DNA from 3 places in the Lysinibacillus sp. NPDC056220 genome. Region 3 is predicted to be linked to each of the others. Evidence: riboswitches for the same ligand, from Rfam matches in the RefSeq annotation. Region 3 holds a riboswitch; each other region holds the start of a gene.

Region 1 (10,098 bases), on a different contig from region 3:
CCTCTATAGCCTTCATCGATTGTTCCTGGGCTATTGAGCACTGTAATACTATGTTTTAAGGCTAGTCCACTTCTTGGTCGAATTTGTGCTTCCGTTCCTTTTGGTAATTCAATTTGAATTCCTGTTTTAATTAATTTAGTCCCACCAGCAGGTATCTCTACAGTTTCAATGGAATAGAGGTCCATCCCAGCATCGCCAGGGTTAGCTTGCATGGGTAGCATTGCATCTTCATGCATTCTTTTGATTTTTACTTCTACATTCATTGTTCTTCATCCTAACGATTAAAATTAAATGTGTCATCTGTAATTGGCGCTACTTTTGCCTTAGCATAGGTAGCCCCCTTTTGTGAAAAGAAATCATATGTGGAGCCCTCATTACGAATTCCATTCATAACGATTGGATTCACTTCTTCTTCAGGAAACATAGCTTCAAAACCAACATTCATTAAGGCTTTATTTGCATTATAACGCACATAGGCTTTTACCTCAGGCGATAATCCTGTCTCCGCATAAATGTCCTCTGTATATTTCATTTCATTCTGATATAAATCCAGCAGTAATTCATAGCCCCATAATTGTAAAGCTTCTTGCTTTTCTTTTGAAAATTGCTTATATAGATTTTGAGCAAAAAATCCTACTGCAACACCATGAATGGATTCGTCGCGCAAAATGAGGGAAATAATTTCAGCACTGTTTCTTAAAAAACCTTGCCCACCTAAGTATAATGGGTAGAAAAAGCCAGAATAGAAAAGGAAGGATTCAAGCATAACGGATGAAAACATCGCTTTCCATAAGCTCTCAGCGTCCCCTTCTTCAATACTATTATAAATATCCGCTATTTTATTTGCCTTATATTGTAAATATTCATTTTTCTTTACCCATTCAAAGAGCTCGTCTATTTCCTCGTTTGTACAAAGCGTTGTAAATATATAAGAATATGATTTAGCATGTATTGCCTCAAATGCATCAAAAACGGTTAATACAGCCTTTTCCTGTAAATCATCTGTATAAGCAGCAACACGATTCATCCCAATATTTGTCTGAACGGTATCCAGCAAGGTTAATCCTGCAAACACTTTTTTATACGTGTCCTGATGCTCAAAACTTTTCCACTGTTGAATATCTTTACTCACTGCAATTTCTTCGGGAAACCAAATTTGCTTCCATTGCTGGTCCCAAAAAATTTGGGCCAGTTCACTTGTTGCTTTGTTCCAGTTGACTGCCTCATACACTATATTTGACATGCTACACACTCCTCTAAGCTTTGTAATCGTTGACGAACATAGTAAACGGACTTAATCCCTTTAACCCATGCATAAATGTATACTTTAGCTAGTTGTTCTGTTGTCCAATTATCAGTGACATAAAGAGTCATTGAAATACCTTGGTCAACATGTTTTTGAGAAGCTGCGTATAAATCAATTAAATCATAAGGATCAACATCATATGCCTCTACATATAGATGACTGTTTTCATTTGTTAAATGTGGCATTGGATAAATTGTTCGACTATCTGCATAATCACGAACCTCTACACGTTCTGTACATGGAGAGATGGAGGCCGTACAGCTACGAATGTACGATATACTACCAGTTGGTGCTATAGCTAAACGATATGAATGGAATAAGCCATATTGCATAACATCTTGCTTTAATAATTCCCACATTTTACTAGTAATGATTGGAATGTTTCCGAGTGCTTTTAATACAGCAGGTGAAAGCTCTTCTTCAGTCTTATTTACATATTGATCAAAATAGATACCTGAAGCATAATCGCTATCTTCAAATCGATAGAACGTTTCTGCTTTTTCTTTAGCCATTTCCATCGATGATTTTAGAGAATAATAGTTCATTGCTTCCATAAAGCGGTCCATGAAATGAATAGAATCTTTCGAGCCATACATAATTCCCTCCGTAACAAGATGTCCATGGAGATTCATACACCCTAGACCTACTGAGTGCATTAATTGATTGGCTTTTGCGACCGACGGAACATTTTTGATGTGCGTCATTTGGGATACATTTGTTAATAAGTGCATAGCTGTATCGATTAATGCTTCAAAATCATTTACTTTACTCGCTGCGTGGATATCAATTGACCCTAAATTACACGACACATCTAACCCATATTCGTTAGGTTGATCTTGATCTGTGATAACACTAGTTTCTTGAACTTGCAAGATTTCAGTACATAAGTTTGACATTTTTACGCGACCGATATTTTTTAGTGGATGTACGTCATTAACATTATCATCAAAAATTTCAAAGGGATAACCGGATTCGAATTGAGCTTTTTTTACCTCTGTATAGAGTCTACGCGCATTCAAACGTTTAATTTTACGGATTTTAGGATTATCTAGTAGTTCATAGTACATATCAGAAATTGAAATTTCCGACATTCGTTTACCATATACTTTAAAAATATCATATGGACTAAATAACACTATATCTTTATCACGCTTCATCAGTTCGAAGAAAATACTTGGTATAATAATACCTGTTGATAGTGTTGCGAGGCGAATTTTATCATCAGCATTTGGTTTTTTTGATGAAATAAAATTCTCTATATCTGCATGGAAAATATTTAGGTAAACAACTCCTGAGCCATTACGCTGACCAAGCTGATTAGAATAACTAAAAGAATTTTCTAATAGTTTCGCCACTGGAATCACACCACTTGCACGATTTAGTATTTCTTTAATTGGATCACCTAAAGGACGTAAATCCGTTAAGTTGACCCCGACCCCTCCACCTAGACGTGATAGCTCTAAACAATAACCAATATTTTCAGCGATGCTATTCATGGAGTCATCCATGGATAATTTAAAGCAACTTACTAATTCGCCACGAGCTTTCTTCCCACTATTTAATGCAGTAGGCGTTGCAGGTTGATAGGCTTCCATCATCGCTTCTACAGAACGTTCTGCTAGTACCGTGTTCCCCTGTGCCAAGTACAAGGCAATAATGACAATCCGGTCCTCATATTTTTCTAAGATTTCTTCTCCATCACGACTTTTCATAGCGTAGCTGTCATAAAATTTGCTAGCACTCATAAATGATGGGAAACGGAAATTATAATCATACGCTTTTTTGTACAACTTTTTAATAAAATCCATCTCGTACATGTCGATAAAAGCTTTTTCGTAGTAGCCTTCATCAACTAAATAGCGGATTTTTTCCTCTATATCTATAAAGTAACGTAAACGTACGTTGACATATTCTAAAAAGTAGCGGCGCGTAGCCTCACGATCCTTTTCTAACTCTAGTAGCCCCGTTGTACTATAACGATTCAGTACGTCATTATTAAGCTTTAAATAAGTTTTCATCCCATTACCCTCGTTTCATAAAACGTTTGTATAGCTTCATAATCTGTTTGATTGCCGCGCAAATCTAATTTCCTCACTAATGGTACATGATAGGTAGTAGCAATTTTCTCTCCTGCTGCGCCAAATACATGATGTCCAAAGTTACTGTTGCCACTAGCAACTACTCCTTTACAAAAATCTCTGTTTTTATCTAAGAAACGTTGCACTTTTGCTGGAATGTCGCCTAAACCATCTGTGTATGTAATTAAAAGATAAGGCTTATTCAAGCTTAATTCCTCTGAGAGTTCAATAGATTCTGCCCTTAGTTTAGATACTACATTGCGGACATTTCCTGTACGACTAGCGTAAACGATCATAGTGTAATCATCTCAATACGAGAAACAATTTCCTGAACATCCCCTATAAATGTTTCATCCACCTCTAAAACAGGCACACTTAAAAAACCTGCATCAATAATTGTTTGTTTAGCTTGTTCATCGTGATCAATATTAACAATTTCTGCTTCAAGTCCTGCTCGTTGTAATTCGGATTTTACCCAAAGGCATTTTGGACAGATTGTTTTCGTATAAAGTTTCATAGTAATCCCTCTTTTCATAAAATAAAAAAGCTACCTCTTCTAAAGAGATAGCTTACATGGAAACGTTAACATACTAAAAATACTGACGTTCCCATCTCTTAATCCCCGAAGAAATGATAAATTTGTTTTATAAAGGCAGGTCTCCTGGCTTTGCTTCAATCTCTGATTTCCTTCCCATGCGAATGCACAGTGGTTACAATCATCGTCAGCTTTACAGTTGCGGGGACAGCGTCGGAATAGTACCGAACTTCCCTATTAAACTACATATAGTAGTACCTATACAAAACGAACACAATATATTGTTTTTCAATAGTTTTAAGTGTACCATCCTTTATATAAAAAGTAAATCGCGAAATAAAAGTTCATCAATTTGAGACTATTCATATTTTCTGACATAACCTTAATCGAAAGAGATAAAACATAATCATATAAAAATATAACTATAAAAAAATAGGAAGTTACATGCTGATCATTTATTTACCTAATAACGGAGGCCCAATTGAAATTTTATTCATAAAAAAGGCATCTTTCCATAATAGTAAAGATGCAATTATGACTAAAACTACATAATCGTCAACCCACTTTGAGAAAGATGTATATCATTCATCATACTCAATTTATCCTATCTTTGCAGATTTTTCGTTGTACTTGTCCCTTTGCAACTATTCATAATAAACAGGTACCTTTATCCAGTTATTCTGTATTCATAGTATAACATATCCAAGTTCTTTCTCTGTCCGCTCAACTAGGTATATTAACTTTATCCTTTATTTACAAAAATAGCTGATGAATTTTCTATACTCATCAGCTAACCTTTTACTTAAAACCTATCTATTGTGATATCCAAATTTATACTAGAGGCTGTCTTAAAACCTTCCGCAGCAGCGATCATTAAAGAAGAGGCACCCCCCTTTTCCGTTTCACCTGCAACATATATTCCAGCCGCTGTTGTTCGTCCAGTACCATCAGTAATAATTGTCCCATTTTCATCAACTTGGCAATTTAGCTGTTTAGCAAATTTATTTGGACGATAAAAATTAGGTACGACAAATCCACCACTTCTTAAAATATGTTCACCTGTTTCTAATTCAATACTAATTAAGTTACTATCTTCCCCATGCAAGTTTTTTACACATTCTGTATACAGTTTAATTTTTTTACGTTCAAATTCACTTTGAACGTTATCGGAAAGTTGATGACCATTCGTAAAAACGATTAAATCCTGTGACCAATTAAAAACCAATTTGGTCATATGTTTAATATGCTCCTCTTTTTCTGCTATGATAGCCAATGGCTTGTCTCTCAGCTCCCAACCATCGCAATAAGGACAGCTAAACAAGCTTTTACCATAATATTGTCTGATTTGCGGGAGGGGAAACTCCTCTTGTATTCCAGTAGCTAACAATACTTTTGCAGACATATATGATTTATTTTCCGAAGTTTTGACAAGAAATAAACCGCTTTTATCATCTTTAGTTATCTCGATAATTGTTTGATCTAACATAGATATAGATGGGTAAGATTTTATTTCTTTACTAGCTATATTCTTAAATTCTTGTGGCTTTATCCCATCTCTTGTTAAAAAACCATGCGACTCTTGAGTTACACGATTTCGATTAGTTCCATTATCAAATATAGCAATCTTTCTGCGCGCCCTTCCCAATGTTAAGGCAGCACTTAAACCAGCAGGGCCACCACCTATAATTACACAATCGTATTTATTCATCCTTTTTTCCTCCACATCAAAATATATTATAGACCTTTAATATCTGTAATTAAGGCAAAAGACACCGCAAAAGTTATATACCTTTTCAATTATGAGTCATTAAACCCTTAATGTTTAACTACCTCATTAAAGATTACGTAGCATAAAATAACGTTTAGTTTGTCGGGTCTTACCGCCCTATTAAAGACTTAACATATCTATAATATCTATTTAGTTTTTTTTCGTCAATTTTTTCGTTTTCATATTTAAAATACATAGGACCATCAAATATCTGCCGTTGAAAGAATTCTTGTCCACAGAAATGAATCTACTATAGGCTAGTTATGAATGAGGTAAAGTAAAAGCCACTCCAAAAGTTTGGAATGGCTAATTTTTTTACTGTACTTCATGAATACTGTCCATACTGTTTAATTATCAAAATAAAGTATGATTAGCATATGCTTTACATTGTTCCTGCAAGTAGTCATTACTTAAATTCAATTTCCTCTGCCGATGCCCCTTTTGTATACGTTATGGTCGATCCAGCAGGTAAATTACGGATTTCTTTTACATTTTTTCCTTCAATAATAATGGAACCAATTTTCGTACCTTTAAAGTCAATAATCGCATTTCCTTTTTTAGGACTGATCACTACAGTTTTGTTTGCAAATCCTTCGCCATGGAATTCGGCATATTGACTAAATACTGCAATGCCATTTTTAATAATGGTATTTTCCCCTAACGTTAATGAAATGCTTGGACGATTCACTATTAATTTACCAGTCTTGTAGTGATTAAAGCTATATACATTTTCAGGTACTATTGGTGTTGGTATTTCTTCTTTTCCTGCTTGCAAATCAATTTGAACTAATACAGGGTCATGATCCGATGCTCTGCCTTGTGCCTCTGTAAAGTTCGCATTCATATGAATTAGGTCAATTTCCGTAACATCCGCAAGATGATTCGAAACTAAAATATGATCCAACACTTGATTGTTCCCTTGGAAGAAGTACGTAAAACGATCTTGCTCTGGGGCTTTATCTATCATATTCGTTAAAACATCTCCTTTCAATGTTTCAAGTGCTGGTGTGAACTCAAAGTCATTCATGTCCCCTGCCACTATGAAATTTAAATTCGGATTTATGGCAAGTCCTTCATCGATAAAATCATTGATGGCCTGAGCAAGTTGAATACGTTTCTTAACTGATTCTAAAACTGGTGGCTGTGTTGGTCCCCAAAGTGAACCATCCCCACCTTTAGAATTTAAGTGAGCTCCGATAATAACTACACGTTCATCTTGGAATTCAAATTCCGCTGCAATTGGTTTTCGTGTATCTACAAATTTTGATGGATCAACAAAGCCAGGATTTAAAGCAAGGCTTCCATCTGCTGTCCATGTATTCGCTTGGTTGCCTAACCCTTTTATACCTGACACTAATGAAACACTTGTCGGATTATATAGATAGCCAACACGAATATTACCGCCTGGTGCACCGCCTACTGTATTGTTAATTGGCATGACATCAATCCAATCATAAGCAGGACCACCCGCAGCTTTTATCGCATGAATTAATCGCATGTAGCTTTCAGATGCATCTGCATTTCCTGAATCAATTTGACCATCGTTATCTTGAACTTCGACTAATGTAATAATATCTGGTGACTTCATATTATTTACAAATGTCGCTGCAATTCTGTCTACTTTTTCGTTAGATGTATTGGCAGGATTATTCGAAAAGTTTTCGATATTATAAGAAGCGACATTTAATTTGTCCGCTACTGGTTGAAGATGCGTCACTTCTTGTTGAAGATGTGCCTTTGTTACATTAGGAAAAACATTATTCGTGTTCAGTCGATAGCCATCTGTAAAGTTTTCTACAAATCCGATAAGCGGTTCATTAAAGCGATCCCCTGAATCATAATTTTTTCCAGCTACTCCTTCAAGCATAATTTTTTCCGGATTATAATCATCGGCTGCAATATTTAAACCGCCATTCACATTAAATGTATTATTTGTTGTGCTTGGTACAACAATTGGTGAATCATTATTGTACATTGGTCCAATCACTCTCGCCTCTGGGAACGATACTCGCATATACTCAATGGATTCCCAAAAATCGATGCCATCTTCTTGTGGATCAAAAATTGCCAAGCCATCATTATCAATAATTTTATTTGGCGGGAATAGATCCTCTCCTATCACAAGAGGCTCTGGAATTACTGCTTTACCTGTTTTTGTAATATTGGTTGCTGAAATTTGCGTATCTCTTAATCGAGAGTTGCCACCCGCTTCAGTTACATTTCCTGATACTTTAATAACGTCCCCTACTACTACATTATGTGCCGACTTACTTACCTTGATCGCTGTCGATTTTACGCCATCGAATGCTGTATCGCCTTCTTGCATAATGAAGCTACTTGAATTAATAACGAATGTTACAATTCCTTCTACATCATTTACTGCTAAATTGACATATGGTGATAGGTGGCTTGCCCCTTGAATATCGCTAATTGTGGCATTGTTAGTATCAATCATCTCATAAACAAATGTAGCAATCGCACTATTCGTTAAACCTTCTTTCACTGCAATCGCTTTAATCGTCAATGGCTGATTAACAATAATTTCCCCTGTATACTTTGTACTAGCTGTTGTTGGTGCAGAGCCGTCCAATGTGTAATAGATCGTTGCACCTTCTGTCATGGTAGAAAGCGTAACCTTCGTACCAGCTGTTATTCCACCAACGTGAGAAGCTTTGATATCCTGAACCTTTGTTACATCTTCAATAATGCGAAGCGGGAGGAGTTGATGGTTTGTATATTGACCAACAATGCCTGTAATTTCCCCATACGTTTTTCCACTTACTAAACCAGAGTCTCTTGTTTTATCATAAATAGCAAATGTGCCTGCATCATCAGTTCCGGTAAAGTTTTGACCTGAACCAGTAATAGCAACATTTTTAATGGTTACTAATTTCGATTCATTGTCTTCTCCAACCTCAATACTTTTAATAATATGTGCCTCTGGTATTGGAGAAGGAACAGGCATGCCAACAAGCGAAATATTCGTTAATTGCTTTAGTCCACTATATTCATCTACTTTACCTTGCACCAACACCCGATCACCGACTTTTGCAGTAAGACTATCTACAGGATAAATAGCTATCGCCGCTCCGTCTTCATCTTGAATGTGAGCAGTCGCTGTTTCTAATTTTGCTGTTACAATACCTGATACGGTTACCACTTGTCCTATTTCTTTATTACGTGCTTCCGTAATCGAAATATGGGTTGGTGCATCTTTAATTGTAAAATTAAAGGTCGTCATTCCACTATCGTTTAAGCCCGTTGCTGTAGCAAATGCTTTAATCGTCATTGCTTCATTTACAACAATGCCCGCTGCTGTATTATAAACCTCACTAGCTGTTGACGGTTCGGAACCATCTAACGTGTAATAGATTGTTGCATTTGGTGTATCTGTAGACAATGTTACCTTTGTACCTGCAAAAACTTCACCCGTTGCTGGAAAAGCTTTCACATTCGTTACTTCTGTAGGCTCATAATTTAATACTAATTGAAAGCTTTCCGCGTTTAACGTTTTTAACTGATATGCCCCGTTAAAAATGGAAGCAATCCCTGTCACTGTAATCACATCATTGTTATTGAACCCACCTGCTTCAAATTGAGAGAACTGATAGCCCGTACGGTTATCATGGCGAATTAAAAGCTCGTTATTTTCTGCATCAACTGCTTTAAACTCAAATGTTCCATACGTACCAGATGACGCTAAATCTTTAATCTTCACATTTTCCAGTGTAATTAACTTACCTTGTATACTGTCATCAATGGGTAGATTAACTATTTGTGGTGCTGGTGCTGTCCCTGAAGAAATGCGTTCAATTGTTGGCGAATTAAATTGAACTTCTCCACTAAATAAACTCGTTTTCCCTGTGATTTTGACAATATCTCCAACAGCTAAGCTCCCTGCTTCAGTTGAATTAGAGAAAACATATACCCCTGCAGACTCATCCTGTACATAGAAGGCCTTGCCACCCCAGCTACCAGGTGTTGCTGTAACGGTCCCTTGAATCTGAACTATACGGTCTGTTCCAACAGCTGCACGAGCTTCGGCAATTGTCCCTTCTGTGACAGAAGGATTAGTCGGTTCAGTCGGTTCTGTTGGTTCACTTCCAACGAACTCAATTGAAGTGGGTGATTTTAGCCCTGCATGACTACCAAAATATTTATCTAGTGTCCCTGTTATTTTAATTTTTTTCCCAAGATTACTTGGGTTTGTTTTTAAACCAAAGTTGGCTCTATATGAGCTTGGGGAGGTTGGTAATTGAATATACAGCATTTTCGTGACATCTGTTTCACCAGGTGTGTCGGCAATAGCCAGATTTGTGTCGCTATCTGCTATCACTGAATACGAAGTTTCACCTTTAACAAACCCAACTATATATCCTTCCACAGTAACATTATTCCTAGCTGAATTGGG
Region 2 (10,098 bases), 240 kb from region 3:
CGTACCAGTAGAACCAGCAGAGGTCATTCTTCGACTTGCAAGAATAGCCCCAACACCAGAGGCTATACAAGCTTTACGAGAAGAATTAGGGACAGATAAGCCTTTTATCATGCAATATCTGCTATGGGTAAAAGGCGTTTTACAGCTAGACTTTGGGACATCTTTTGTTAGTAAATTACCCGTTGGTGATGAGCTATTTGCTAAGCTACCCGCTACCATCGAATTAGCTTTAGTAGCATTTATCCTTATTTTAACCTTTAGTATTCCATTAGGGGTTGTGAGCGCATTATATAAGCATTCCTTTATCGATAAAATCATTCGATTATTTACAGTCCTAAGTGTTTCCATTCCAACATTTTGGTTAGGGTTTATCCTACTTTATCTATTCAGTTTAAAACTTGGGATTTTTCCGACGAATGGAAAAGGTTCAGGAGCACATTTAGTTTTACCAGCTTTCACATTAGCTTTACCTACAATCGGATTGTTCTCACAGTTTATCCGCTCTGCCATCATTGAAGAATACGAGCAGCCCTATGTAAAATATGCACAGCTTAGAGGCTTAAAAAAATCGGTCATTCTCATCCGACACGTGGGGAGGAATGCTGCCATACCGATATCAACTTTGTTAGGGATGACACTCGGAAATTTGCTAGGTGGGGCTGTCATTGTAGAGCAAGTATTTAGTTGGCCTGGACTCGGTAGATATTTAATAGAATCCATAACGAATCGTGATTACCCCGTTGTACAATGCTATGTGTTGGTGATCGCTGTCATCTATGTGCTCGCCAATCTAGGCACAGATGTATTGCATCGTTTATTGGATCCTCATCTGATGATGAAGAATAGGAGAGAGTAAAGTGAACTTAGAACGTATACATATGAGAAGATTTATGAGTCTCACTATACTAATCATCATTGGTTTACTAGGACTGTTTGCCCCAATCATGATGCCTCATGACCCTTTAGCAGTCGATATTTCTAAGAAATTTTTAGCACCTTCATGGGACTATCCATTAGGAACAGACCAATTAGGAAGATGTGTCTTCTCACGATTGCTTTTAGGGATTCGGTATTCTTTAGGTGCGGCGCTCGTCATACAAATAGTTGCTATTGTAGTAGCGATCCTGTTGGGCGCATGGGTCTCTTTAAAAAGAGGTATAATAGATGCGCTATTTATTCGGATATGCGATATTTTATTAGCTTTTCCAACACTTGTACTAGCATTTGGGCTTTTAGGTGTATTAGGGCCAAGCTTAAAAAATGTGTTAATCGCACTTATTTTGACACAGCTTATTTATTATTCAAGACTAATTCGAAGTTTATTTATCGGCATGAATGAAAAGGATTTTATTCTAGCGGCAAGAATAAGCGGTACTACAGGTGTGAAATTAATTATTCGTCACTATCTCCCTCATGTTTGGCCTCCTATTGTAACGATTGTTGCATTAGATATGGGAAAGGTTATTTTAGAGATTGCAGGCTTTTCCTTTATAGGGCTTGGCGTGCAGGCTCCCACTCCTGAGTGGGGAATGATGGTAAATGAAGGGAAGCAATATATCCGCCAACATCCCGAATTAATGCTATATCCTGGGCTTACTATCGTTCTAGTTGTCCTAGTATGTAATGTTTTGGCAAGTAGTTTAAAGACGCCTGACCAGTAAAGGGGAAGTTATGAAAAAAGTTTTAGAAGTGAAAGACTTATCGGTCAAAATTGGAGAACAAAATATTTTAAACGCCATTCATCTGACAGCCTATCAAGGCCGCGTTTTGGGGATTATTGGCGAAAGCGGTAGTGGGAAAACCATGCTTTGCCAAGCTATCATGCAAGCCTTACCGTCTAGAGCGCAGATTATCAAAGGGCACATATTCTACCATCAACAAGATTTATTGAAGATAAATGCTGCTCAAATGAGAGCTTATCGTGGAAGACATCTATCTATTATTATGCAAAATCCTTCGACTGCCTTTGACCGTGTGCAAACCATTGAAAGTCATTTTCGTGAATCATTAAAGGCTCATTTTGTTATAACTAAAAATGAAATTAGACAAATTGCTATGGAAAGCATGTCAAAAGTTAATTTACCTAATCCCGAGAAACTTTTACACTATTATCCATTCCAATTAAGTGGGGGAATGCTACAGCGTGTAATGATTGCTTTGTCACTCGCAATTCAAGCCTCGGTATACATAGCTGATGAGCCAACGACAGCTCTTGATACAGTCAACCAAAAACAGGTATTGACATTATTTGATCGGATTCGCCTGGAAACACAGGCAGCCATACTTCTTGTGACGCATGATTTAGGCGTTATTGCTGAACTAGCTGATGATGTAGCCGTGATGTATAAGGGGGAACTAATTGAACAAGCGAATGTCTATGATTTTTTTGATGCACCACAGCATCCTTATACAAAGAAACTATTACAATCCCGAATGATGTTTTAGAGGTGAAAAAATTGAAGCTACTAGAAGTGAGAAATATTGAGAAGAACTATGCACATAGACCGTTCATATTCAAGCGAAGACAGGATGCTCCTGTATTACAGAAAGTATCATTTTCACTTCAGGAGGGGGAATGCTTAGGCATTGTTGGACAAAGTGGCTCAGGAAAAAGTACATTGGGCCGAATTATATTAGGAATGGAAAGGCCAACAGCCGGTGAGGTTCTATTTCAAGGGGTTAATCTTTATGATGCCACTAGCCAACAGAAAAAAATGATACGGAGAGATTTACAAGCAGTCTTCCAAAATAGCTATCATTCATTAAATCCAAAGCACACTATTTTTCAAATTTTAGAGGAACCGTACCTAAATTTCGAGCATTATAGCTCAGCTGAGAGACACTATAAGGTAAAGGAATTACTTAATCATGTAGAGTTAGAAAAATCTATTGCCGAAAAGTATCCTTCCCAGCTTAGTGGGGGACAACAACAGCGTGTGAACATTGCAAGAGCGCTTGCCTTACATCCAAAATTAATTGTTTTAGATGAAGCCATTAGTAGTTTAGATATGATTTTGCGAAAACAAATCATTCAATTACTACAGACACTACAAAAGGATTTGCAACTTGCATACATTTTCATTTCTCATGACTTACAGGCTACACGCTTTATTTCAGATCGCATCCTCGTCATGCAAAATGGTCAGCTAGTAGAGGAAATCATGAAAGGTGAACCATTTAAGCATTCCGCATCACTTGAGCTATACAACGCGATTTTGCCCAGTCACCCTCGCGAAAGAATTCACAAGAATACTAGTTTGGAATGATCTGAAATGTCTTTGCGAAGAAAGTCCTTATTAAAATTCTTACATTGTTATTTGGAAAGCTTCGTAAAGGAGCTTTCGAACCCCCATATTTTGCCCTCTAGGTTGTTTAAGAGAGCGACCGTCCTCTGTTCCATATTACTCGGAAGTTCTTCCTTACTGAAATAAGTGAGGCTTAAGCTCTCACCATCCTTCATTTCCAATACACCCCTTACATGTTTAGCTCTATAAAGGTGAATGACTGTATAGATTTCATCGCCATTCGGATAACAGTAGTAATAATCAGGTCCTGAAAAAACACCGATAAACTCAAACTCTTTAGCCACGAGACCAGTTTCCTCATAAAGTTCACGAGCAGCAACCTGCTCTAATGTTTCGTTTATTTCCATTGAACCGCCAGGTAATCCCCAATCCAACGTATCTGAACGATGTTGAAAGAGTATTTTCTTATCATCATTAACAACAAGAACTGTCGAACCAACGCTTATAATTGGTCTATTACCGATAAGCTTTCTTAATTCAGTTATATAGCCCATCCCGTCACTCCTCGTTTCATCGTAATGCAAAACAAATCGCTTTTTTAAAGCAGACTTCATAAATATAGCTCCATTGGGATTGATTAACAATCTTTTTTTGAGCGAAATAATGCTTAAATATGCAGAATAGTTCGTCAAAAATGAAAAATAGCTTTTTATAATCAGTCTTTTCTGAATTTTACCTATATTGATTGTTTGGAAACCTCTATGTTAAGGTGAAAAGACAAATTGAATATGCTAAATTTTGGTGGTTCAAATGGGTTTGATTCCATTTGATTAAAAGGGAAGTTGGTGTGAGTCCAACACTGTCCCGCAACTGTATGTAGGAGTTCCATAACGAGACCACTGTTTTGTTCTTCAAAACGGGAAGGTGTTATAGGAATGTTGATGATAAGTCAGGAGACCTGCCACTAAATAAGCATCAATTGACCTACGAGGATAGGGAGGTGTTAGCTACTGTATGATGATTGTGAATGGATGTAAGTTCACTGTTTTTTGTTCTGTCATACTTTTGTAGATTAACAACTTCTAAAGGATAGAAGTTGTTTTTTTGTTGTTCTTTCGAGTTTGAATGGTAACGCTTACAAGAATGATTAAACAAAGGGGTTGTAATCTATGGAGTTAACGTATTCACCAGGTCTTGATGGAGTTATTGCTGCGGAAACAAAACTGTCTTTCTTAGACGTAGTAGGCAGTCAAATTGTTATAGGTGGCTATGATTTGATTGAACTATCTCAGCGATACGCCTATTTAGATATTGTCCATTTATTATTGCACGGAAACCTACCAACTACTGAGCAACAAGCTGACGTACAGGATAAATTGAAAGAAAACTATCACGTTCCACAAGAGCTTGTTCAAATTTTCAACTTATTACCAAATGGGACACATGCGATGGACGGCCTTCGAACTGGAATTTCAGCGTTAGCAGGGTATGATCAGCACATCCATGATCGTTCGACTGTAATGAATGTAACACGAGCATATCGACTTTTAGGTGGAATGCCCAACATCGTTGCGAATAGCTACCGTGTATTAAATGGTCAAGATGTTGTAGAACCGGATAGTCAGCTTTCTTATAGTGCTAATTTTTATTACATGATTACTGGAAGAAAACCAACACCATTAGAAGAGGGAATTTTTGACCAATCACTTGTTTTATATAGTGAACATGAAATGCCGAATTCGACCTTTGCTGCTCGTGTTATTGCCTCCACACAATCCGATCTGTATGGTGCTCTAACTGGTGCTGTCGCATCATTGAAAGGAAATTTGCATGGTGGGGCGAACGAGGCAGTCATGTATATGCTGCTTGAAGCTAAGACTGTGGAGGGCTTTGAAGCGATGCTGAAAAACAAGCTCAAAAATAAAGATAAAATAATGGGCTTTGGCCATCGTGTCTATATGAAAAAAATGGACCCAAGAGCGCAGATCATGAAAGAAGCTTTGTATAAATTATGCTTGGAGCAAGGGGATGACTGCTTATATCACATGTGCGAAGCCGGTGAAAAAGTGATGGTGGAGGAAAAAGGCTTGTATCCAAATTTAGATTATTATGCTGCGCCCGTGTACTACATGCTGGGCTTACCAATTGAATTATATACGCCTATTTTCTTTGGCTCTCGAACGATCGGTTTATGTGCACATGTGATCGAACAACATGACAATAATCGATTATTTAGACCTCGTGTTCATTATATAGGCGAGCGTCATAACCTTGAAGAATTGTCGGTATAATCAAGTTTTAACAACTCGCCATAGAGCTGATGGACATTCTGACCAATGCCCATCAGCATACTAGTATATCAAATGCATACCTTGAAAGGAAGTTATAGATGATTAAAACGAATGAAAAAACGATGACAGACCAGCTTCTTATTGATATTGCGGATTACGTATTAAACACAAAGATTACGAGCGAAGAAGCTTACGAAACGGCTCGATATGTTTTATTGGATACGTTAGGTTGTGGCATTTTAGCTTTACAATATCCTGAATGTACAAAACTTCTAGGTCCTGTAGTACCAGGTACAGTCGTTCCAAATGGTACTCGTATTCCAGGAACATCCTATGTCCTTGATCCAGTTAAAGGTGCCTTTAATATCGGTTGTATGATCCGTTGGTTGGATTATAACGATACATGGTTGGCGGCAGAATGGGGGCATCCTTCTGATAATCTTGGTGGTATTTTAGCTGTAGCTGATTATTTGAGTCGTGTACGTGTTGCAGAAGGGCAAGAGCCTCTCCAAATGAAAGATGTTTTAGAAATGATGATTCAAGCCCATGAAATACAAGGAATACTTGCACTCGAAAATAGCTTAAATCGTGTTGGCTTAGATCACGTTTTATTTGTCAAAATAGCGACAACAGCTGTTGTTACAAAGGCTTTAGGGGGCACTCATCAAGAGATTGTCAATGCTTTATCAAATGCTTGGATTGATAATTCAAGTTTAAGAACCTATCGACATGCTCCTAATACGGGATCAAGAAAATCATGGGCTGCTGGCGATGCTACAAGCAGGGCCGTACAACTAGCAATGATGGCTGTGAAAGGGGAAATGGGCTATGCAACTGCATTATCTGCACCAGGCTGGGGATTCCAAGATGTGCTCTTTCATAAGCAAGAATTAAAGCTTGCGAGACCACTTGCATCTTATGTTATGGAAAATGTCCTCTTTAAAGTTTCATATCCTGCAGAGTTTCATGCTCAAACGGCTGCAGAATGTGCCGTTCATTTGCATGCTGAAGTAAAAAATCGCCTAGCTGATATTGACCGCATAGAAATTACAACACATGAATCAGCCATGCGAATTATCGATAAAGAAGGGCCTCTTCACAATCCTGCAGATCGAGATCACTGCCTTCAATATATTACAGCGATTGGTCTTATTTATGGTGACATTACCGCAAATCACTATGAAGATGAGGTGGCGGCAGATCCACGAATCGATGACTTGCGTAATAAAATGGTTGTTGTGGAAAAAGGCCAATATACAATCGACTATTTAGACCCTGATAAACGATCCATTGCGAACGCTGTTCAAGTTTATTACAAAGATGGTACATCAACTGAGCTAATTGAGTGTGAATATCCTTTAGGACATCGTTTCCGCCGTGAGGAAGCATTCCCTCAGATTATTGATAAATTCCAGCAAAACCTTCGTACGCATTATGCTCAAAAACAACTCAATAAAATAAACGATGTTTGTGTAAATAAAGAGCTGCTTGAACAAATTGCTGTTCATGAATTTGTTAATCTATTTATTTAATTTAGATGGATTCCGAACGCAATAAAGAGGAGGTATTTAAAAATGACATGGATTGTCCAAGAAGCAAAGACACAAAAACAATTAGCTGAACAATTTAAAGCTCATATCGCTCGTTCAGCTATTTTGCAAATACCAGGGGTACATGATGCAATGGCTGGTTTGATGGCTAAAAAAGTTGGCTTTGAGGCATTATATCTTTCTGGTGCCGCTTATACAGCGAGTAGAGGTTTACCAGACTTAGGGATGATTTATTCAAATGAGATAGCCCAGCGTGCTAGTGATATTATTCGGGCTACAAATTTACCGATGCTAGTGGACATTGATACGGGCTTTGGTGGCGTATTAAATGTTGCCCGTACTGCTCGTGAAATGCTAGAGGCAGGGGTTGCTGCCGTACAGCTAGAGGACCAAAATCTTCCTAAAAAGTGTGGACATTTAAATGGCAAAACTCTTGTTCCAAAGGAGGAAATGATTCAAAAAATAAAAATGATTAAACAAATAGCCCCTACATTAATGATTGTTGCTCGCACGGATGCAAGGTCTGTTGAAGGCTTAGAGCAGGCTATACTAAGAGCCAAAGCATATGTTACTGCTGGTGCAGATGTTATTTTTCCAGAGGCATTACAAACTGAAAAAGAGTTTAAACAATTTGCCAATGAGTTAGATGCCCCCTTATTAGCCAATATGACTGAATTCGGTCAAACTCCTTATTATACCGCTAAGGAATTTGAAAAAATGGGTTACTCGATGGTCATTTATCCCGTTACATCTATGAGAGTTGCAGCAAAAGCATACGAGCGCGTATTTGAATTAATAAAAAATACTGGAACACAACAAGAAGCAATTGAGGATATGCAAACAAGAAGCGAATTGTATGAAACGATTTCCTATTATAAATTCGAGGATTTAGATAGTGAATTAGCAAAAACCATCTTACCGAAGGAGGAAATAAAGTAGGAGAGGTAAATGGCTTTTCTCCACTTTCTTTCAAGGAGGGCTTATATGGATCGACTAAAAAACAACATGACGATCTTTACACCTGAGGATTTCCACGATGAAGAAGAGCTCATTGCAAAAACTGCTGAGCTCTTCATTAAACAGGATGTCTCACCGAATATCTCATCCATTGAACAGCAACAATATGAGATCACCCGACAATTGTTCCAAAAAGCAGGTGATCTTGGATTACTGGCCATTGAAATACCCGAAGCTTATGGAGGACTTGAGCTCAATAAAAAAATTTCTGGTCTGGTAGCAGAAAAAATGGGTTTTGGGGGTTCTTTTAGTGTCTCCTACAATATTCATGCAGGGGTGGGCACATTACCCTATATCTATTTTGGAAATGAGGAGCAAAAGCTGAAATACTTACCAAAGTTGGCTTCTGGAGAATGGATTGGAGCTTACGCCCTTACAGAGTCCGAAGCGGGTTCTGATGCACTGCGCCCCAAAACGAATGCTAGATTAACAGAAGACGGGAAAGCATGGCTAGTAAATGGAGAAAAGCAATGGATTACCAATGCTCAGCTAGCAGACGTCTTCGTTGTATTTGCCCAGACGAATAGGGGGATGACTGCGTTGATTGTCGAACGTTCCATTAAAGGAGTATCCGTGGGTCAGGAAGAAGAGAAGATGGGCATTAAAGGCTCTTCAACGGCCACGCTCATTTTAGAAGATGTTATTGTGCCAATCAATTGTGTTCTTGGAGAGGTTGGCAAAGGACATATAGTCGCTATGAACATTTTGAATATGGCACGTCTAAAGCTTGCCTTTTCTAATATAGGAACGGCCAAACAAGCATTTCAAATAGCCGTGAATTATGGGAAGGGACGGAAACAATTTGAACGACCTATCGTTGACTTTACATTGATACAGGAAAAGCTTGCTGACATGGCCGTTCTGATTTATGGAGCAGAAAGCGGTGCATACCGAACGGCTGGGAAAGTTGATGAGGCTATTGCATCAGCAAGCAATGAAACGATAGTTCAGAAAATATCTGAATTTGCTCTGGAATGCGCACTTCATAAAGTACATTGTTCCGAAGCACTTGGAAGAATAGCTGATGAAGCTGTTCAAATACATGGTGGATATGGCTATATGCAAGATTATGAAGTGGAACGTTTGTATCGAGACGCAAGAATTAACCGTATTTTCGAGGGTACAAATGAAATCAATCGCCTCACAATGGCTAAAATGCTGTGGAAAAAATATGTACAAACAACTGCAATAGAGGGTGATTTTATTCACGCTCAACCATTAGAAAAAAATCACCATTACATCCTTCTCTCCAAGCATTTAATGCAACTAGCTATTCATGTCATTGCAAATGCACAAATTCAACTCGAACAGGAGCAAGAATTTATGCGTTTGTTGGCGGATATGGCCATGGAAACGTATGTCATGGAATCAGCCTGGCTCAGGTCGAAAAAAACTGCACATGTCCAAACAAAACAATTAATGACTGACATATTATGCCAGGAGGGTTACCGCAAAATAGAAGAAAGTGCGATTACTATCATTACGGCCGCTGAAAGCAATGAACAAAAACGAGTAAGCTTGCTAAATAACATTCGACAATTAAATATTCCGCTACAGCAAAATCTCTTTATGAAAAAACGGGCACTTGCGAGAACATTCATTGACAACCCAAAAATGATTAGTTAGGAGGAGCAGCATGATCGATACATTTGTCAACGTTAGTAAAGAGGATTCTATTTCAATTATTCATTTAAATCATCCACCTGCAAACACTTTGTCATCAGCCACTATTGAAAACCTACGTCTCATTTTCCAAGAGCTAGCAGAGGATGAAGACACAAGTGCCATTATTATTACAGGCACTGGCCGATTTTTTGTCGCTGGGGCTGATATAAAGGAGTTTGTTTCAGCCTTTGGCCAACAGGAAAAAGCATTGCAAATGGCTCAAGCAGGGCAAGCGCTATGCGATGAAGTAGAAGCCATGAAAAAACCAGTTATTGCTGCCATTAATGGACCGGCTCTTGGAGGAGGGCTTGAACTAGCGTTAGGATGTCA
Region 3 (10,098 bases):
TTATACGTTTTTATGAAACTTATATAAATGATTTAATGGAAATTTCTCATCAGGATCAACTAATCGCATTCGCGCAGCAGGAATATAAACAATTTCTGGATGCGGTTCAGGAGTTAAATGGTGATCACTTAAATTGGCATCCACGAGGGAACGGCCATGAGCTATTGTTAACATTAATTGATCAACTACAAATATTAAAAAGTCAGCCTGGTAAAGTTTTAATCGACTTCACTAATACGCAGGGCTATGTGGTGGTTGAACCTGCTTATCAGGTCCATAAGCCCTCAAAGAAAGCTGTCGGTGCGATATGAAAACAAGCCCTCCATGAAGCGGAGGGCTTGTTTTATTTATGCCAGCGTATCATGCTTCATCTGAGGCTATTAGCCTAACACACCGTCCTTGCAAATACTTTACTTGACTTATCCCTGACAGTGCATGGCTGCTTGAGCCTCTTGCCAAGGGACAGTATAGCCTTTGCCTTTAGCGCAAAAAATGCTGGAAGAACTGTATTCAGGGTCCGCATTTTTATCATAGCCTATCTGGCCTATTACTTCTTCTGCATTATGACACACATCATAGCCATCAAATTGGAGGGTAAGTGAGCCTTTCCCATTGGTATAGGCAGCAAAGATTGTGCTATAGCTCATAAAGGTTGCTACAGGTGCACGTCCTGTCAAAACAACGTCAGTTTCGGTGAGGTCTGGGTCGTCGAATGTGCCGGCAGCCTGTTGAATGTCAGTCATCATACGGCCAATAAAATCATTGGAAGCTTTCATTTTAAAGCGATAATATGGCTCAAGCAGGATGTTCTGTGCTTGTTCTAGTCCTTGACGTAGTGCTCGGAAAGTAGCTTCTCGGAAATCACCACCAGAGGTATGCTCATTGTGACCACGCCCCGTTAATAGCGTAAAATGAATATCTGTGACGGCGTAGCCTGTGAGTAAGCCGTGATGATCACGCTCAAACAAGTGCTTCTCAACGAGACGCTGGTTGCCCACTGATAAATCATCGGCATGACAGGCATTACTAAAGGTAATTCCTGCTCCGCGTTCATTAGGCTCCATTAATAAATGAACCTCTGCATAATGCTTGAGTGGCTCAAAATGACCGTAGCCTGTAACGGTTGTCCCAATTGTCTCCATATATAATATTTGCGGCTCTCCAAAAGAAATGTGTAATGCAAAACGTTTCAATAACACGTCAATCAGGACTTCTAACTGAATGACACCCATTATGTGCACATGGATTTCCTGAAATTTTTCCTGCCACACGACACGCAATGACGGCTCCTCGGCCTCTAGTAAACGGAAAATCCTTAATACTTCTTTTATATGTTGCTCACCCTCATATTGAACTTTTGCCTGTAATGTAGGGACAAGCTCATAGGGCAGTGATAGCAATTTACTGCCAATTCGATCCCCAATATTTGCCTGACTGAGCCCTTTAACAGCGAAGATTTCACCAGCCTCAACTTGCTGAACAGTTTCAAATCGACTGCCGTTATATAGGCGAATTTCTGTTACTTTTTCTGTGATATCTCCAAATGTAAATTCATCCCGAATATGTAACTTGCCTGTAAGGGCCTTGATGAACGTTAAACGTTGATGTCCATCATGGCGTATTTTAAAGACCTCTCCTTGAAAAGGTGCTTCTGGCTCGAAGTGAGTACCCGTTAGGAATGGAAGTTGAGCAATAAATTCCTCAATGCCTTCATCCTTCAACGCAGAACCTATAAAACAAGGAAAGGCATCCTCATTTTTAATCATCGTTTGTAGTCTAGTCATGCATTGGCGATGTTCCAATGTTTCATTCAAAAAGTTATCTAGCAGTTCTTCATCACGCTCTGCCAGCCATTCCATAATCGTGCTTGAAACATAGTTTTCCTGCAGTGGTTCATCTATGAGGATTACATGTTCTGAGAAATCCTTATGCAGCTGAGTCATAACAGCTCTCACATCTGCTCCGTCACGATCTATTTTATTAATAAAAAAGAGTGTAGGGACATGATAGTTCCGTAAAAGCTGCCATACAGTTTCTGTATGACCCTGTATACCCTCTACAGCACTAATAATAATGATGGCATAATCCATGACCCGAATGGCACGCTCCATCTCAGGGGAGAAATCGACATGCCCTGGTGTATCGATCAGCGTATATGTATCGTCGCCGATAGTCATGCGACCTTGCTCGGCAAATATTGTAATGCCACGTTTACGCTCAAGCTCATGATTATCTAAATAGGCATCCTGATGATCGACACGACCCCGCGCTTGAATACTATTTGTATGATAAAGCATTTGCTCAGAAAAGGTTGTTTTTCCTGCATCAACATGAGCAAGAACCCCAATCGTCTTGTACATACTAAATCCTCGTTTCTATAGGTGGCTATGTTCTCATTGTATCAGAATACTAGCCAAATAATTCTTGTAAAATGATTCGTCTTTTTGTCGAAATAGTGCTAATATAATGATGATTGCAGATTTTGCAATTTACTCTGATTGCGAATTAACTCATGAACTGCTAGTCTATCAATAGAATGAATAGAACATATTGGTGCAAATGGCATTTGTCATTTTGCTTAAAAGGGAAATCGGTGTAATTCCGATGCTGTCCCGCAACTGTAAATGGGGAGTCTATACAGGATGCCACTGTAGTTTAACTATGGGAAGGTGTATAGATGATGAACCTAAGCCAGGATACCTGCCAGTATGTGTATGCTAACTAAGAACCACGAGGATGGGGATAGTGATAAAGGTAACTATACCGTTTTTTCACTATGCTACTCTCTTGGCGACAAGAGGGTTTTTTTATGCCCTTCCAATGATCCTGGTAGCAAAGAAGTCTCTGATTTCTTTCTATATTTATGACAACAAAGGAGAAAAGGACATGAAAAAATGGAGAAGTATATGGCTGGTCATGCTCATCGCGCTCATCGCAGTTTTAGGAGCGTGTGGTACAAAGGACAAGCCTGATTCAGCAACGCAAACTGAAAAAGTTGAACCGTCTGAGGCGACAACGACTGAGGTAATCATTAAAAATAATGGAACTACCCAAACCTATAAGGAAGCACCTACAAAGGCAATCAGCTTAAATCAGCATGTGACAGAAATTATGCTTGCATTAGGGCTAGAGGATTCCATGGTAGGGACTGCTTATTTAGATGACGAAATCTACGAGCCGCTTCAAGCAGCCTACGATAAAGTTCCTGTTCTTTCAGATCAATACCCAACGAAGGAGCAAGTCATTGATGCCGGGGCAGATTTCTTGTATGCAGGCTGGAAAAGTGGCTTTGGTGAAAAAGGTGTAGGAACACCAGAGGAGCTTGAGGAATTAGGAATTCATACGTATTTACATACAGCTTCTAATATGACAAAGCCAACATTAGAGGATATTTTCACTGATATTCGTCATATTGCAGAAATATTCCGCGTGGAAGATCGCGGCGAAGCATTCATTGAACAAATGACAAAAGATGTCGAAGAAGTTCAAGCTAAATTACCAAAAGATAGAGAAAATTTACGTGTGCTAGTCTTTGACAGTGGTGAAAAAGATGTATTCACAGCTGGCCAAAACTTTATGAATGAGCTGGTGACAATCGCTGGCGGTCAAAATATCTTTGGAGATGTGGAGTCAGGGTGGACAACCGTGTCGAAGGAAGATGCAGTAGATCGCAATCCAGCGGTGGTCGTCATAATTGATTATGGTGAAACAACGGCTGAACAAAAGATAAATTTCTTAAAAAAAGATCCAGCCTTGAAGGAAATGGAAGCAGTCAAAAATGATCGCTTTGTCATCCTTCCACTTTCAGCGGCATCTGAAGGGGTCCGTGCAGCAGAGGCCATTCAAATTTTAGCTAAGGGCTTCTACCCAGAAAACTTTTAAAAATTTCGAGCTAGCAAAGTGCTAGCTCCTTTTTCTTAAGGAGCGATAACTATTGAACGCATTTCGTCAAAACATACCAGATAAAACATTTGAGACCCTTAATCAGCAAGGTGGATTTTCGCGATTAGCAGTAAGCCCTGGCATTATCAATAAGCATTACACACCAGCCCAATTTCAAAAAATAGCAGAAATTGTAGGAGAGAAGGGAGCCATTAAATACTCGGCTTCCTATAGCATATTATTATCGATTCCCTCTAGTGAATTAACTGAAGCTACCCGTGCCTTACAGGAGGCTGGACTGTTTGTTGCATCGTCAGGGCCTCATATTGTTATGAAAGCATGTGATTTTTGTGACGGTGAAAAAATGGAAGCAGTTCCTCAAACAGAACAGCTCTATCAGGCGTTGGATGGTATAACCGTGCCTGCAAGAATGCGAGTCAATGTGAATGGCTGTGCATCCGCCTGTTATAATCCCACATATGATGACATCGGTTTGGTCTATCAGCATGAGAGCTTTGATGTTTATCTAGGAGCCATTCCTATGGGGACGAAAGCACAGGCGGGTACTCTCTTTGCAAAGAGAGTAGGGATCGACCATATTGAAGATTTTTTGCTACAAATCATTCGTCTTTATCAGGACCAAGCTCTTTCCAATGAACCTTTTTATAAGTTTTATCGCAGAACAAAATCGAATGCTGATTGGGAACTAGTAAAAAAATCGATCGAGTAGCAGGAATAATACTTAGGGTGTCGAAATATTGTAGTAGAGCATAGAAAATGACAATACAAAGGAGCAAGAACATGACATCTAAACAAGGGATTCAACCAGAGGATCTTTATCGCTTGAAATCAGTGGCAGATCCACAGCTCTCACCTGATGGGACTGAGGTAGTTTATGTAGAGACACGTATTGATGAGAAGAAAAAAGACTATATATCTAATCTGTTTTATATAAATTTAAAAGACAAACGTCCTCAGCAATGGACATATGGTGACTATCGAACAAGCTCTCCTGTGTGGTCGCCAGATGGCAGTCAAATTGCTTTTTCTTCTACAAGATCAGGCAAGCCGCAAATTTTTGTGCTTTCGAAAACAGGTGGGGAGGCAAAACAAGTAACGTATTGTAAAAACGGTGCGTCAACGCCTGTCTGGTCTCCATGTGGAGAGAAAATTGCCTTTTCCGTTATGCTCGGTAAAGATGAAACTATTCTAGATAAAGCTGAAGATGACAAGAAAGAAGAAAAAGAACTAAAGCCGCTAGAAATCGATAAGATGAAACATAAATCAGATGCTGGTGGATTTACGGATATGGACCAGCATACCCACATCGCTATTGTCGATTTAAAATCTGGTGACTTAGAGCAAATGACAGAAGGGAACAAGCATTGCCATCTGAGTACATGGTCGCCCGATGGCAACTATCTTACGTACTTAGCAGATCAAGCAGAGGATTTAGATTTTTCATTTAATGCGGATATTTACTTATTAGATATAGAAACAAAAAAGAGTCGCAAGGTAACCGAGGGAATTGGCTCTTATTACCAAACATCATGGTCTCCTAATAGCCGCTTCCTTTCCTTCGTTGGGGGAAAACGTGAGTTTGAAAATGCCACACAAGCGAAGCTATGGATTTATGATATGGAACAAAATCTGCTCAACTGTGCCACAAGTGAATTTGATGCCCCTGTCGGTGACTATGTCATCGGTGATTTCCTGCAAGGGGTAGCAGCTCCACCTGTGCAATGGATGAATGATAATCATAGTTTCTACTTCCAAGTAACAGATCACGGCAATGCGGCAATTTATTTTGGTAATGTGGATGGAGAGATTTATCCAGCTATTCACGATGATCAATATGTTTATGGATTTTCATTAGATGCTCAAAATGACCAAGCAGTTGTCGCAATAAGTACGACAACAAATCCGGGCGATTTATATTACGTCAACTTAAAGACGGGTGAAAAAGAACGGTTGACAACCGTCAATGAAGAAGTTTTAAAGACGAGAGAGATAGCTGTTCCTGAGAGTATTGAGTTTGAAGGAGCTGAGGGCTGGAAGGTCAATGGCTGGATCATGAAGCCAGTGGGCTATGAAAAAGGGAAGAAATATCCTCTTATTCTTGAAATCCATGGTGGTCCACATGCGATGTACGGCAACACTTATTTCAATGAATTCCAAATCCTAGCTGCTCAAGGCTTTGCGGTGCTGTATACAAATCCGCGCGGAAGTCATGGCTACGGACAAACGTTTGTGGATGCAGTACGTGGTGATTATGGTGGCAATGACTATCAAGACCTAATGGCTGCAGTGGACTATGCTTTAGAGCACTATGATTTCATTGATCAGGATCGACTAGGTGTAACAGGTGGGAGCTATGGTGGCTTTATGACCAACTGGATTGTTGGGCATACGAACCGCTTTAAGGCAGCAGTTACACAACGCTCAATTTCAAACTGGATTAGCTTTGCAGGTGTGAGTGATATCGGCTATTACTTTACAGACTGGCAAATACAAGCGGGGCTCGATAATATGGAGAAGCTATGGCATCATTCTCCATTGAAGTATGTAGACAATGTTGAAACACCGTTGCTCATTTTACACGGTGAAAAAGATTATCGTTGTCCGATTGAACAGGCGGAGCAATTATTTATCGCCTTGAAATATCGTAAGAAAGAAACAAAATTCGTCCGCTTCCCTGAATCGAATCATGAACTGTCAAGAAGCGGAAAACCAACATTAAGAATTCATCGTCTGGAATATATACGAGATTGGTTTGTGGAAAAACTTTAACAAAGAGGTGGCTTAGGAAGTGAACATACTTCTTAAGCCTTTTTTATCGAAAAAAAGAATCACAGCAAAGTGTGATTCTAGATCAGTTAGTCGATTTTTTGAATAAAAACGACCTTCAAATAATTAAATTCAGGATATTCACGAGGCACACGGAAATCCTTTGGTAAACCGTATTCCTCTACAATTTTATAGCGTGTACGAGTCTCTTTAAATGCTTGGTCGATAAATCCTTTAAACTTTTTCATACCGAAGCTTGCATTATTTGTAGAAGCCACAATAATACCATTTTTGGCTGTAATCGCAATTGTATCCTTCAGTAATTTTGGATAGTCCTTCGCCGTTGAGAACGTCATTTGCTTTGTACGAGCAAAGCTAGGTGGATCTAAGACAACAAGGTCAAATTTTAATGCGTGACGCTGTGCATATTTAAAATAATGAAAAACGTCCATTACTTTTATATCCTGGGCTTCATAATCAATTTGATTGACGCTAAACTGCTCAATTGTTTTGGCTAAACTGCGCTTCGCAACATCAACACTTGTTGTTTTAATAGCTCCTCCAAGCGCGGCTGCTACTGAAAATGCCCCTGTGTAGGAGAAGGTATTAAGCATATTGGCTGTGTTTGCATAGCGCTCACGAATAGCTAATCGTACTTCCCGTTGATCAAGAAAAATCCCTGTCATCGCACCATCATTTAAATGTACTGCATAGGTCATCCCATTTTCCTTGACCAAAATTGGAAATTCGCCAGGAGTCCCCATAACAAAATCATCCTGTTCCATATATTGGCCTTTACCATCAAATCGTTTTTTCTCATAAATAGCTTGGTAGTTGATGGTTTCAGCAAGCGCCTCATAAACGACTTCTTTCAATGAGTAAATACCCTCGCTATACCAACTCACCATATAGTAGCCATTAAAGAAATCGATCGTTAGGCCACCAATGCCATCACCCTCACCATTGAAAACACGGAAGGCTGTTGTATGTTCATTCTGGAAAAATGCTTCTCGGAGTTGTATGGCTTTTTTGAACTTTTTAATGAAAAAAGCTTTATCGATGATTTCATTGATATCAGTCGTCAAGACCCAGCCAATCCCTTTATTTTGAATACCGAAGTAACCTGTACCAATAAAACGATTATGGTGATCCATCAGCTTAAGTAGTGTCCCTTGCTCGGAAGGGAGTTGTCGTGCATCCACCGCATCTTTTGAAATTAATGGGTAGCCTTTTTTTAATTGATCAGCAAAAGGCTGCTTTATTTGTAGGGCAATTGTTTGTGTCATGTTGTCATCCTTTAAAAAACGTTTTGCTCTATTATCGCACTGTTTGGACGGGATAGCCAAACTTATTTCAGGAATTCAGCAATTTTTGCCACTGTTTCGATGGTCGCCTCTTCAAAATAATGCATCTTGCTAAAATAGCTATGAATCAAACCAGACATGGTCATATGCTCTACAGGTACTCCTGCGTCCGCCAGTTTTTGGGCATAACTTAAACCTTCGTCAAAGAGTACATCTGCCTCTGCTGCAATGAGGAGGGTTTTAGGCATATGGCTTACATCCTCAAGTTGTAGAGGAGATACAAATGGATTCGCATAGTTGGATTCCTCTGTATAGTGCTGAGAAAACCATTGCATACCTTTTTTATCGAGGCCGAAATTTTCACCATAAGCCTGATAGGAAACGGTCGTGAAATCTACATTCGTAACGGGATAAATGAGTACTTGTGCTTGCAAAGACGGACCACCCGAAGAAGCAGCTAAGTGGGTCACGACCGTTGCTAAATTTCCGCCGGCACTGTCCCCAGCAACCGTCAACTGAGCAGCATCGCCGCCAAATGCTTTGATATGGTCATGCACCCATACTAAGCTATCGTAGGCATCCTGTAATGGAGTTGGAAAAGGAAATTCTGGAGCTAAACGATAATCTACTGAAACGACAATAGCTTGTGCTTGTTCTGCTAATAGCTGACAGCCAGCATCAACTGACTCTAAATTACCATATACCCAGCCACCACCATGATAATAGACAATAACCGGTAATGGTTGGTGATGAATAGGGATATAGAGTCGTAGCGTAATTTGAGCACCATCACGCACTGTAATTGCTTGTTCTTGTATGGACGCAAGTGTTGGTTTGTGTACGGATTGCCATGGCATAACCGTCCGCATCGCACGAGCTTCCTGTGGTGTGACTTGATAGTAAGGTGTCACACCATGCTGAGCTTGAATATAATGAACAGCTTCTTTTCTTAATGTAGTCATCCTCATCATTCCTTTATCTTGACGTTTATATCTTATATTATAAACTATTCATATAATTTTACTAGGATTTAATTGTAGAAAAAGAAAAATCTTTTATAAAAGAGGTGAAATGATTGAATTGTGTTTATAATAAAAGGGAAGAAAGTATTTGGAGGGACAGTATGATTTCTTTAATTGTGGCACATGATGACAACCATGTAATTGGGTATAATAACGGAATGCCTTGGCATTTACCTGGAGATTTGCAGTATTTTAAAAACAAAACAATGGGCAAGCCAATGATTATGGGCCGAAAAACGTTTGAATCCATTGGTCGTCCACTACCAGGACGTCGTAATATTGTTATTACACGAGATGAAAATTATCGTGCAGAAGGCATTGAAATTGTGACAAGCCTAGAAGAAGCAATAACAATGGCAGGGGATGTACAGGAAATTATGATTATTGGCGGCGAGCAAATTTTCCGTTTATCGATGGAAATAGCAGATCGCTTATATATTACGAAAATCAATCATTCTTTTCAGGGCGATACCTTTTTCCCAAGCTATGAGCAGGATTTTGTAGAGGTTGCTGCTGAACAGCCTGAAACAGCTTCAGAAGGCTATACATTCCAATATCAAATTTTTGAACGTAAATAACATGGAGAGACGCACGGTTTTGCTAGACCGTGCTACTTCTATATTTAGGGGAGATATTGATGCGCAACATAGTATTATCGAGTGGAGAAAATGTTTATGTTGATTGCTTGAGCTGTGCAATCATAAGTGGACAAATCGAGCCCAATGGGGGTGTTCTAATTGAAACGGATTATTTTCACGCCCATCAGGATATAGCTTATCCAATAAAGGGATTAGTTATAGTAGCCTCAAAGCGTCATATTCATTGCTTGGATGAATTAAATAATGACGAAAAACTGGATTACATCCATCTCTTAACAAAAATAAGACAAGCTCAAAGGGAAGTATTGGGCATAGCATACGTTTATTATTTTTACAACGAAGATACGACTCATCATTTCCACATTTGGATGGTGCCTCGCTATGAATGGATGAATGCATTCGGGCGATCCGTTGAATCCTTGAGGCCCGTGTTACTTCATGCCAGGAAAAATATGAATAATGAGGAGCATGAAAAAGAAGTAAGGGAAGCGATTAAGCTTTTAA

Evidence for each region. A riboswitch is a leader RNA that binds a small molecule or an ion and turns the genes downstream of it on or off. The one in region 3 is predicted to bind cobalamin.
Region 1: another riboswitch for cobalamin. It lies ahead of ACOZBY_RS00775 (glutaredoxin family protein); the one in region 3 lies ahead of ACOZBY_RS11715 (ABC transporter substrate-binding protein).
Region 2: another riboswitch for cobalamin. It lies ahead of mmgD (citrate synthase); the one in region 3 lies ahead of ACOZBY_RS11715 (ABC transporter substrate-binding protein).

The regions. Positions count from the first base shown of each region.
Region 1 is NZ_JBMOXD010000001.1:156,185-166,282, forward strand. It holds gene dut (dUTP diphosphatase) at 1-263, opposite strand, end outside; gene nrdF (class 1b ribonucleoside-diphosphate reductase subunit beta) at 275-1,243, opposite strand; gene nrdE (class 1b ribonucleoside-diphosphate reductase subunit alpha) at 1,231-3,324, opposite strand; gene nrdI (class Ib ribonucleoside-diphosphate reductase assembly flavoprotein NrdI) at 3,321-3,680, opposite strand; gene ACOZBY_RS00775 (glutaredoxin family protein) at 3,677-3,901, opposite strand; cobalamin riboswitch at 4,019-4,196, opposite strand; gene ACOZBY_RS00780 (NAD(P)/FAD-dependent oxidoreductase) at 4,722-5,627, opposite strand; gene ACOZBY_RS00785 (chitobiase/beta-hexosaminidase C-terminal domain-containing protein) at 6,094-10,098, opposite strand, start outside.
Region 2 is NZ_JBMOXD010000003.1:86,832-96,929, forward strand. It holds gene nikB (nickel ABC transporter permease) at 1-856, shown strand, start outside; gene ACOZBY_RS10505 (ABC transporter permease subunit) at 858-1,661, shown strand; gene ACOZBY_RS10510 (ABC transporter ATP-binding protein) at 1,672-2,445, shown strand; gene ACOZBY_RS10515 (ABC transporter ATP-binding protein) at 2,448-3,266, shown strand; gene ACOZBY_RS10520 (NUDIX hydrolase) at 3,314-3,799, opposite strand; cobalamin riboswitch at 4,031-4,225, shown strand; gene mmgD (citrate synthase) at 4,415-5,536, shown strand; gene ACOZBY_RS10530 (bifunctional 2-methylcitrate dehydratase/aconitate hydratase) at 5,635-7,068, shown strand; gene prpB (methylisocitrate lyase) at 7,111-8,025, shown strand; gene ACOZBY_RS10540 (acyl-CoA dehydrogenase family protein) at 8,035-9,729, shown strand; gene ACOZBY_RS10545 (enoyl-CoA hydratase-related protein) at 9,740-10,098, shown strand, end outside.
Region 3 is NZ_JBMOXD010000003.1:327,879-337,976, reverse strand. It holds gene ACOZBY_RS11725 (hypothetical protein) at 1-311, shown strand, start outside; gene ACOZBY_RS11720 (GTP-binding protein) at 420-2,360, opposite strand; cobalamin riboswitch at 2,535-2,722, shown strand; gene ACOZBY_RS11715 (ABC transporter substrate-binding protein) at 2,887-3,882, shown strand; gene ACOZBY_RS11710 (precorrin-3B methylase) at 3,935-4,612, shown strand; gene ACOZBY_RS11705 (S9 family peptidase) at 4,684-6,672, shown strand; gene ACOZBY_RS11700 (class I SAM-dependent rRNA methyltransferase) at 6,759-7,955, opposite strand; gene ACOZBY_RS11695 (alpha/beta hydrolase) at 8,018-8,935, opposite strand; gene ACOZBY_RS11690 (dihydrofolate reductase) at 9,097-9,573, shown strand; gene ACOZBY_RS11685 (HIT family protein) at 9,633-10,098, shown strand, end outside.